One region of the Fodinicola feengrottensis genome, then DNA from elsewhere that is predicted to be linked to it. Evidence: predicted binding sites of a transcription regulator. Region 1 holds the regulator's gene; the other holds the start of a gene.

Region 1 (4,739 bases):
CGACGGTGTGGCAGCTACCCGCCACATCACCGCCCGGCACCCGGAGACCGCCGTCCTCATCCTCACCACGTACGACGACGACACCTCCATCGCATCCGCCCTGCAGGCCGGCGCCCGCGGCTATCTCACAAAAGACGCCGGCCGAGTGGAAATCGCCGCCGCCCTGCACTCCGCCGCCGCCGGCCAGTCCACCTTCGACCCAGCCGTCTCCCGCCGCCTCGTGGCCGCCTTGACCCGTACGGACACACCGCCGCCCCGCCGTACGCCTCCGGACGGTCTCACCGAACGGGAGGCGCAGGTCCTCGGCTTGATCGGCCAAGGCCTCAGCAACGCCGACATCGCCAGCACGCTTTTTATCAGTCAAACCACGGTGAAAACGCACATCAACAACGCCTTTGCCAAGATCGGCGCCCGCAACCGCACCGAAGCCACCCGCTACGCCCACCAACACAACCTCGCGAACCCCTGATAGTGGCGGGGCTATTCCGTTGTACTCGTGAGTGGGGCCAAAGACCTGTTTCGCACCGTGGACTACGGGCATGATGGACGCAGAGTGACTGACGGGGAGACGAGATGAGCGTGCCGACACCGGTGATCAAGGACTTCGACCTTTTGGACGCCGTCGTACGAGACTTGGCCGCGATCGACGACTGGTCGGTTTTCTGGCACCCGGTCAATTCGTCATTCCTCGGCCGCGACTACGCCGAACGCGTCCGTACGGCCACCGGCTGGACTCCCCACCTACCCAACTCCGAAATGCCAAACGGAACCACGTCCGTTGAATTCCAACTCCCTTGTGGTGGCTGCGTCGATGCCGAGGCGACCGTCGTCAGCGTGAAGCGGCCCGACCCGCTGTGGTCCCTGCGGATTGAAGCGGCAGGCGTGACGACGGACGCAGTTGACGCAGCCCGCTCGCTGGCGATCGCCGCGACGAATGAGTACGCCCACCGAATCGCGGCACTGCTGGGTGCGCCAGAAATTGGTCCTGTCGCCGTGTCAGGTAACGAAACCGAGCAACCTCTGGATGTGGATTTTCCCGGTGCCATAGCAGGTTGGCAGCGAACGAACGGGATCATCAGGCTCGTCGCCGGCCAGTACGGCCCGCTGTTCGCTGACGAAGACGCATATTTTTCGATCGGCTTGGATGTGCGACCTGGTGATCGCCGTGGCTGACCCCGCAAGACCAAGAGCGACAATCCCCAGCCTTCAGCAGCTCCGCGATGAAGTTCTAGCAGTTGAAAATCAACAAACGGTCGAGCCACCAGTCCCACAAAGACTGGCACAGGCAATCGCGGAGCTGCAGGCTCGAGGCATTCACGTACGGAATGTGCCGGAGCTGCTGGGATACCTGGCGCACTGCGTGGCCACCGTCCAAGAAGGGCAGCCAGGTTTCGACTTGGCTTCCTACCGTACCGATGACGGCAGCTGGCTACCATTCGCCGCAACGGGAATGCGATTTTTCTACGGTGGTTTCGTATGCGACCCGCAGCAGCCAGGTAGCACAGAACGCCTGGTTCCCTCACGAGCGATCGCAGAACGGGCTGTCGATCATCTGCAGGCCCAGGAATACCCGGCAACAACGTTGGAGCGCCTTGGCGACGCGGCAACTATCGACCGGCTGAATTTATGGGACACCAAGTTGACCAAGCCGCTGCAGCCCTATCTGGACTCCATGGCAGCATCGCGACCAGAGTTGGCCGAGCGAATTCGCGGCGCTCATGGCCGGGCCGACTTGAAGAAATTCGCGGCGTTGGTGTGGAAGGAGGGGCTTTCGGCGCAGTATGCGCGGGAGGCCGGTGGACCGGTGGCGGTGATCAATACGGCGCCGTACGAGCGGCAGACCTGGTTCGAAAACGAACGACCGGCCGCGCTGGGCAACGGCCACACGACCCGTGACGACATCACGTACGCCGGATTCACCCACGCACCGCTCACCGCCGCCGAAGCGGCCGCGGGACAGAAATCCCAGCCACTGAACGCATTCACCGGGCCGCTCACCGACCGGCAAGCCGACGACTACATGACATTCCCCACAGCACCGGCACAACCAGAACAACTCGAGGGACTACAGACCCACGCAAACCTCGAAGAGCTCTACCAACACGCGGTCCACACCCGCGACAAAACGTACGCCTCAACCCCCGCGGCCATCGCGCGCCCACCAACACCCGCACCCCACCCACGCTACCCGCCGAGACCACACCGCCCGACCCGCTGAGCAGCCGGACTTTTACTTTGCGGAAGGCGGTTAGCGAGAACCGTCCTGGAAGAGCTCCTCAGCACGCCACGAGGCATCGTGACGACCGGTGTCGGCGACCACGCCGTGCGCATTCGGGATGGGGAATCGGTTGGTGGCCACGATCAGCAGCTCATCCACCTGCGCGTCGTTCAGTCCCTGGACAAGGTTCAACAATTTTTCCCTGCTGGTCATGGTTCCAGCATACGTGTGGCAAACGAAAACGCTGGCAGTGGTCACCTTCACCGGCCGCGTTTCTTCGGTTTCCAGACGACCAGCGCGTTCTGGCTCATCGGGACGAGGTCGCGACGGTACGACGCGTGCACCGCGGCCTGGACCTCGGCGACGTGGCGGTGCGCGGCTTCCAGGTCGGCGACAAGCTCATGCACTCGTTCCTGCAGTGCGACGACCTGGTTCTCCAGGTCGATGATCCGCTTGATGCCGGCGAGGTTGACGCCGTCTTCCTGTGACAGCCGCGAAATCGACCGCAACAGCGCCACATCGCGGGTGCTGTAGCGGCGGCCTCCGCCAGCCGTCCGGCCGGGCTGCACGAGCCCAAGTCGGTCGTACTGGCGGAGGGTCTGCGGGTGCATACCGGACAACTGGGCGGCCACCGAGATCACGAAGACCTTGGCGTCTTCCGGTACGCCGATGACATCATCAACCATGGCGACCCACCTCTCGCTCCAGGTCGGCGCGTGGGTTCTCGTCGACCAGCTCGGCATACGCCTTCAGCGCGGTCTGCGCGTCCTCGGAGAGGTTTTTCGGTACGACCACGTCGATCGTGATCAGCAGGTCGCCAATGCCGCCTTTGGGCTTGGAAACTCCACGGCCACGCACCCGCAAGGTCCGGCCGCTGGGGGTGCCGGCGGGCACCTTGACGGTGACCGCGCCATCCAGGGTCGGCACCCGGATGGAGGTGCCGACCGCTGCCTCCGGAAAGGTGACCGGCACGCGCAGCGTCAGATCGTCACCGTTACGCCCAAAAAGCTCGTGCTTGCGGACGTGTGCGATGACGAAAAGGTCGCCAGGAGGACCGCCGCGGCGGCCGGGCATGCCCTTGCCGCGGATCCGGATCCGCTGCCCATCGGTGACACCCGGCGGGATGCGTACGTTCAGAGTCCGCGTCTTGGTGACGCCACCGGTTCCCCGGCAGGAGGGGCATTTCTCGTCCACCACCGTGCCGGCGCCCTGACATTCGCGGCATGGCTCAGAAAAACTGAACGAGCCCTGATCACGACTGACCAGGCCACTGCCGTGACAGACCGGACACGTCCGCGGCGCGGTGCCCGGTTTCGAGCCCGATCCGTGGCAGGTGTCGCAGGTGCCCGGGGAGTTCAGCGTCAGCGGCAAAGTGACGCCATGCGCGGCCTCGTCGAAATTCAACGTGGCCTCGGCCTCGATGTCACCGCCCCGGTTGGGGCCAGATGCCCGGCCCCCACCACCAAAAACCGAACCGAAGAGGTCACCGAGGCCACCGGCCGGCCCGGTGCTCGGACCGGGACTCTGGCCGGCACCGCGCAACAGGTCAGAGAGGTCGAAAGGCACGCCGCCAGCACCGGTGTCGCCGGCCTGTCGGCGGAAAGCACCGGCACCGAAAAGCGACCGCGCCTCGTCGTATTCCTTGCGTTTGGCGACATCGGAGAGCACACCATTCGCCTCGGAGACCTCTTTGAACTTGCGCTCGGCCTCGGCGTTGCCGGGGTTCTTGTCCGGGTGCAGGTCGCGGGCGAGCGTACGGTATGCCTTTTTGATCTCGTCCTGGCTAGCTTTTTTCGAGACGCCCAGCGCCTTGTAGAAGTCCTTTTCCAGCCAGTCCCTCGCACTCACCGGGCGCCCCTCCTCTCCATGTTTTCGTCTCTACTCGCTGTCGGTCGGCGCGGCAACCGGCTCTTCGGCCGGCGGTGGCCCGGCGACCGGGTCAGTTGGTGCGGCGGCCGGCCCAGCGGGGTCCGAAACCGCCACCATCGCCGGCCGGATCAGCCGCTCACCGAGCAAATAGCCCGGCTGGAACACCCTGACGCAGGTCGGCTCGGAAACGTCGCTCGGCTCCGCGTGCATGACCGCCTCGTGCCGGTTCGGATCAAAGGCATCACCCTTCTCACCAAACGCGGTGAGCCCGACCTTGCCCAGGGTGCCCTGGAGTTTCTCCGCGACAGCGGCGAAAGCGCCGGACAGGTCGCCGTGCTCGCGGGCCCGGTCAATGTCGTCGATCACCGGCAACAGCGCGGTGATCAGCGCCGCGGTCGCCAACTCGGCGGCCACCGACTTGTCCCGGTCCACCCGGCGGCGATAGTTCGCATACTCAGCGGTCACCCGCTGCAAGTCGGTCGTACGCTCATCCAACTGCTTTTGCACTGCCTCCACCTCGGCCGAACTCACCACGTCCTCGACCGCACCGCCAGCCGGTGATTCCTCGGCTGGCGCCGGCTCCGCCGCAGCCTGGGGGCCGGGCGAGGGCCGGCGGGGTTGACCCGTTTCCGGATCGATCCGCCGGCGGTCT
Region 2 (4,739 bases), on a different contig from region 1:
GCCGGTGACTTTCCCGCGTCCTTCGCCCTCGATGGCGGCGCGAAGGACGCCGGTCTGGTCGCGGCCGCCCTCGAAGGTGCCGGCCGCAGTCCTGCGTTCGCCCAGGCCATCAAGGACCTGATGGACCGCGCGGGCGACCCGAGCGACGACATGGCCGCCGTCGTCCGGGGCTTCTGACTCCTCGCGACTGAGCACCCTACGAACCGGACGTTTTTCGACCGCGAATACGTCGAGTTCGCGGGGGGATCAGCCAGCGGAGGGAGACGCCGATGACGGCCAGCAGGGCGGCGACAAGTACGACACCGCCGGCGGCCCAGGCCGCGTAGACGGCGAAGGACGCGAGGTCGGTACCCAGCCCAGCCACCGAGGTGACGGTGGCGCGGGCGGCGCCGTCGATCCGGTCCTGCAGCCGGGCGTCCACCACCACCAAGGCCAGCCGGTAGAGCCCATAAGAGCCGGCCACCGCGACCAGACCCAGCGGCTGGCGCGACAGCCCGGCAGCGGCCAGCCCGACGGCCGCCGCCGCGACCAGCGCGGCCACCGCGCCGGTACGCAGCCGGCCGCTCGAACCACCCAGGAACGCGCCGGCGGCGCCGGCCAGCGGGATGCCCAGCACCGCCACCGGGACCAGGCCGGTCGGTACGCCCCAGTCGCGGGCCAGCAGCGGGAAGTATTCCTCCACCGCGTCGATGCTGGTCAGCAGCGCGACAGCGAGGACCGCGGCACGTACGCCCGGATGCGCGGTGGCCTCGACGAGACCGGCGCGCAAGGTCGCCACGTACGACCCAGTCACGGACGGCTTGACGGTGGCCGGCTCAGGCTCGTCGGCTGCTGTTCGAGGGGCTTCGGGAAGCCGGGATGCCACCACCGAAGTGCCGAGGCAGCAGCCGACGCTGACCCACCCCACCAGCGGGAAGCCGCCCCACGCGTAGAGCGCCGTGGTCGCGAGCGCGGCCGGCAGCTGCGCGATCAACCCGACGGCCCGTACCCAGCCAAGTACGCGCGCGAACAGCGCTTCGGCGTCGACCGTGGCGAGCCCGTCGTAGAGCAGCGCCTCGAAAGTCCCGGAAACCAGTGAGCCGGCCAGGCCCCACAGCACGAAACCGGCCGCGAACGCTGGAAAAGAAGGAAAAGCAACCCACAGGGCGTAGCCGGCGGCCTGCAGCATCCCGGCCACGACCAGCGCGCCGCGGCGGGAGAACCGGTCCGCGAGCGCGCCGGTCGGCACCTCGGCGAGGATGCCGACCGCCGACCACATCCCGAAAAGCACGGAGATCTGCGCGTCGGACAGGCCGTGGGCGGCGAAAAGCAACGCATAGAGCGCGTACAAGGGCACGACGTCGCCCAGAAACGCCCACCCGATCGCCATCCTGATCAGGGGTTTCGCGGCTACCGGAAACCGAGGTCAACCAAAGGTCATGCCGCGCACCTTAGCCACCCATGGCCAGTGCGTCGATCGCCTTTCACCGCAGGCGGTTCTGAGCTTTTTCTTGGCGCGCGCGGCGAACCACCACCACGACAGCCAGCGCCAACGCCAGGCCAGCGGCTGCCGGGGCGACCGCGAAGGCGCCGACGCTGCCGTACGTGTCAGCGAGCCGGCCGGCCACCGCACGGCCGACCGCGGAGCCGAGCGGGCCGCCAGCGCACAGGATGGTCATGGCGACCGCGGCCCGGCTCGGCGGCGCGATGTGGTCGGTCAGGGCGTAGAGGCTGATCATGTACGGCGCGACCGTCACGCCGGCGACGGCGATCGCGATCGGCACCGGTACGCCAGCAGCCAACGTGGTCATCCCGGCCAGCAGGGTGGCGGCGAACACGACGTACCGCCGCCACCAGCCGAAAGTCGCCGGCAGCCACCCGCAGGCCACCCCGGCGAGCGCGCTGCCGATGCCCAGTTCGGCATAGAGCAGGCCGGCGGCGCTGGTCGCGTACGCGGTGACGCCGGTCTGGATGGCACCGAGAATCGCCCCCATCGCGGCCATCGCGAGGAACAGGGCGATCATCGGCCACCGCGGTAGAGCCGGTCTCGGACCGGTCGGCGCTTGCCGGTTTGGCTCACGGGTGGCGAAGAACAGCGCGAAGGGCAGCGACGCGACGACCAGCATCGCGGCCATCACCACCGCCGGTACGGCCGGGCCGAGCGGCGCCAGCAGGCCGACCGCGGCAGGCCCGGCGACGAAGGCGATCTCGTCGGCGGCCGCCTCGTACGACAGCGCGGCCTGCATCAGCGGGTCGCTCCCCAGCAACCGCCGCCACTGCACCCGTACGAGCGGCCCGACCTGCGGTTGCAACAGACCGGCTAAGGTCGCGGCCAGCAGCATCGCTGGCCGGTCCATCCCAGCAGCGACCACCAGTCCCACCAGGGCAAACGCGTTCCCCACCGCGGTGACGACACCGACCAGCCGGTGGCCGAACCGGTCGGCGAGCGCGCCCACGGCGGGCCCCGCGACCGCGATCGCGATGCTCTGGGCGGCGCTGGCCAGCCCAGCGAACGTGTAGCTGCCGGTCGCGTCGACCAACAGGACAAGGGTGGCCAGCGGGGCCATCGCGTACGGCAGCCGGCCGAGGAAGCCAAGGGCGAAGAAGCCCGGGCTGACCGTACGCGCGAGGGCACGGTAAGACATCGCGTCTCCATCGAGTCACGTCGAGGAGACGCACCTGCCCAGCCACCCAGCGCGTCGTTAGCCCGATTCTGCGTACCAGCCTAACCGTGATCGCTCAGAGCGAACAAGGTCGAGGGAACACCAACGGCATCACAACAGTTGCGTCAGTACGACTCAGTTTTCTGGGGCGTCCGAGATGCACATACGAGAGGCGTGACACATGAGTCAGACAGTGATCGTGCCGGTCCTGCCGTTGGATGACGAGGTAGTGCTGCCGCAGATGGTGGTGCCCCTCGACCTCGCGGACGCCGACACGCGCACGGCCATCGAGGCAGCCCAGGTCGGGACCAGGGAAAACGGTGTCCGTACGCCAGGGATCCGGTCGAACACCGACAGCGGCGCGCAGGTGCTGCTGGTCCCCCGGCTCGACGGGGACTACGGCGCGATCGGCGCGCTGGGCACCATCGAACAGATCGGGCGGCTGCCCGGCGGCGGCAAGGCGGCGGTCATTCGTACGACCGCACGCGCGCGTATTGGCGCTGGTACGACCGGTCCGGGCGCCGCTTTGTGGGTGCAGGCGGAGGTCGTCGAAGAGACCGGAGCTGACGAGGTCAGCAAGGACACGATCCGCGACTACAAGGCGGTCATCGCCTCGATCCTGCAGCAGCGGCAGGCGTGGCAGATGGTCGACTCGGTCCAGAAGATGGACGACCCGTCGGCCCTGTCGGATCTGTCCGGTTACGCGTCATACCTGGACAACGACCAGAAGAAGCAGCTGCTGGAGACCACTGACGTGGCCGAGCGGCTGCAGACCGCGCTGGGCTGGGCGCGTGAGCACCTTGCCGAGCTCGATGTGAACGAGACCATCCGCAAGGACGTCCAGGAAGGCATGGACAAGCAGCAGCGGGAGTTCCTGCTGCGCCAGCAGCTGGCGGCGATCCGCAAGGAGTTGGGCGAGCTGTCCGGCAAGCCCGCGACCGAGGAGCAGGACTACCGCGCCAAGGTCGAAGAGGCCGACCTGCCCGAGAAGGTCAAGGAGGCCGCGCTCGCCGAGGTCGACAAGCTGGAGCGTACGTCCGAGCAGTCCCCCGAGGTCGGCTGGATCCGGACCTGGCTGGACACCGTGCTGGAGCTGCCATGGAACACCCGTACCGAGGACAGCTACGACATCCCCGGCGCACGGGCGGTGCTCGACGCCGACCACGCGGGCCTGGATGACGTGAAGGACCGGATCATCGAGCACCTGGCCGTACGAGCCCGCCGGGCCGAAAAGGGCCTCGGGGTGGTCGGCGGCCGCCGATCCGGCGCGGTGTTGGCGCTGGTCGGACCGCCCGGTGTCGGCAAGACCTCGCTGGGTGAGTCGGTGGCCCGCGCGATGGGCCGCAACTTCGTCCGGGTCGCCCTCGGCGGCATCCGCGACGAGGCGGAGATCCGTGGCCACCGGCGCACGTACGTCGGCGCGTTGCCCGGCCGGATCGTACGAGCGATCAAGGAATCCGGTTCGATGAACCCGGTCGTGCTGCTGGACGAGGTCGACAAGGTCGGCTCGGACTACCGCGGCGACCCGACGGCGGCCCTGCTGGAGGTGCTGGACCCGGCGCAGAACCACACGTTCCGGGACCACTACCTGGAGATCGAGCTGGACCTGTCCGACGTGATGTTCCTGGCCACCGCCAACGTGCTCGACTCCATCCCGGCGCCGCTGCTGGACCGGATGGAGCTGGTCAGCCTGGACGGCTACACCGAGGCCGAGAAGGTCACCATCGGCCGCGACCACCTGCTGCCCCGGCAGCTGGACCGGGCCGGCCTGACCGCGCAGGACGTGACCATCACGGACGAGGCGATGGGCAAGCTGGCGGCCGAGTACACCCGTGAGGCGGGCGTACGAAACCTCGAGCGGGCCATCGGCCGGGTGCTGCGCAAGGTGACCACGAAACTGGCTACCGAAGAGCTGCAGACGCCGGTCAAGGTGGGCGTCGACGACCTGCGCGACTTCGTCGGCCGGCCGCGGCACACGCCGGAGTCGGCGGAGCGTACGTCCCTGCCGGGCGTGGCCACCGGGCTCGCGGTGACCGGTGCGGGCGGTGACGTGCTGTTCATCGAGGCGTCGCTGGCCGATCCGGAGACCGGGTCCGA

What was found. Region 1 encodes HspR, which represses chaperone genes until heat shock. Its sites were predicted from a motif close to ANNTGAGTNNNNNNNACTCANNT; they were not measured.
Region 2: the regulator HspR is predicted to act here: its motif matches at 2,761-2,783, upstream of lon (endopeptidase La).

What each region holds. Positions count from the first base shown of each region.
Region 1 is NZ_BAAANY010000009.1:595,707-600,445, reverse strand. Features, by position in the region: gene ABD301_RS15360 (response regulator transcription factor) at 1-469, shown strand, start outside; gene ABD301_RS15355 (hypothetical protein) at 634-1,173, shown strand; gene ABD301_RS15350 (hypothetical protein) at 1,145-2,218, shown strand; gene ABD301_RS15345 (hypothetical protein) at 2,249-2,431, opposite strand; gene ABD301_RS15340 (heat shock protein transcriptional repressor HspR) at 2,479-2,904, opposite strand; gene dnaJ (molecular chaperone DnaJ) at 2,897-4,066, opposite strand; gene grpE (nucleotide exchange factor GrpE) at 4,097-4,739, opposite strand, start outside.
Region 2 is NZ_BAAANY010000019.1:170,739-175,477, forward strand. Features, by position in the region: gene ABD301_RS23740 (NAD(P)-binding domain-containing protein) at 1-177, shown strand, start outside; gene ABD301_RS23745 (MFS transporter) at 197-1,369, opposite strand; gene ABD301_RS23750 (MFS transporter) at 1,464-2,624, opposite strand; gene lon (endopeptidase La) at 2,824-4,739, shown strand, end outside.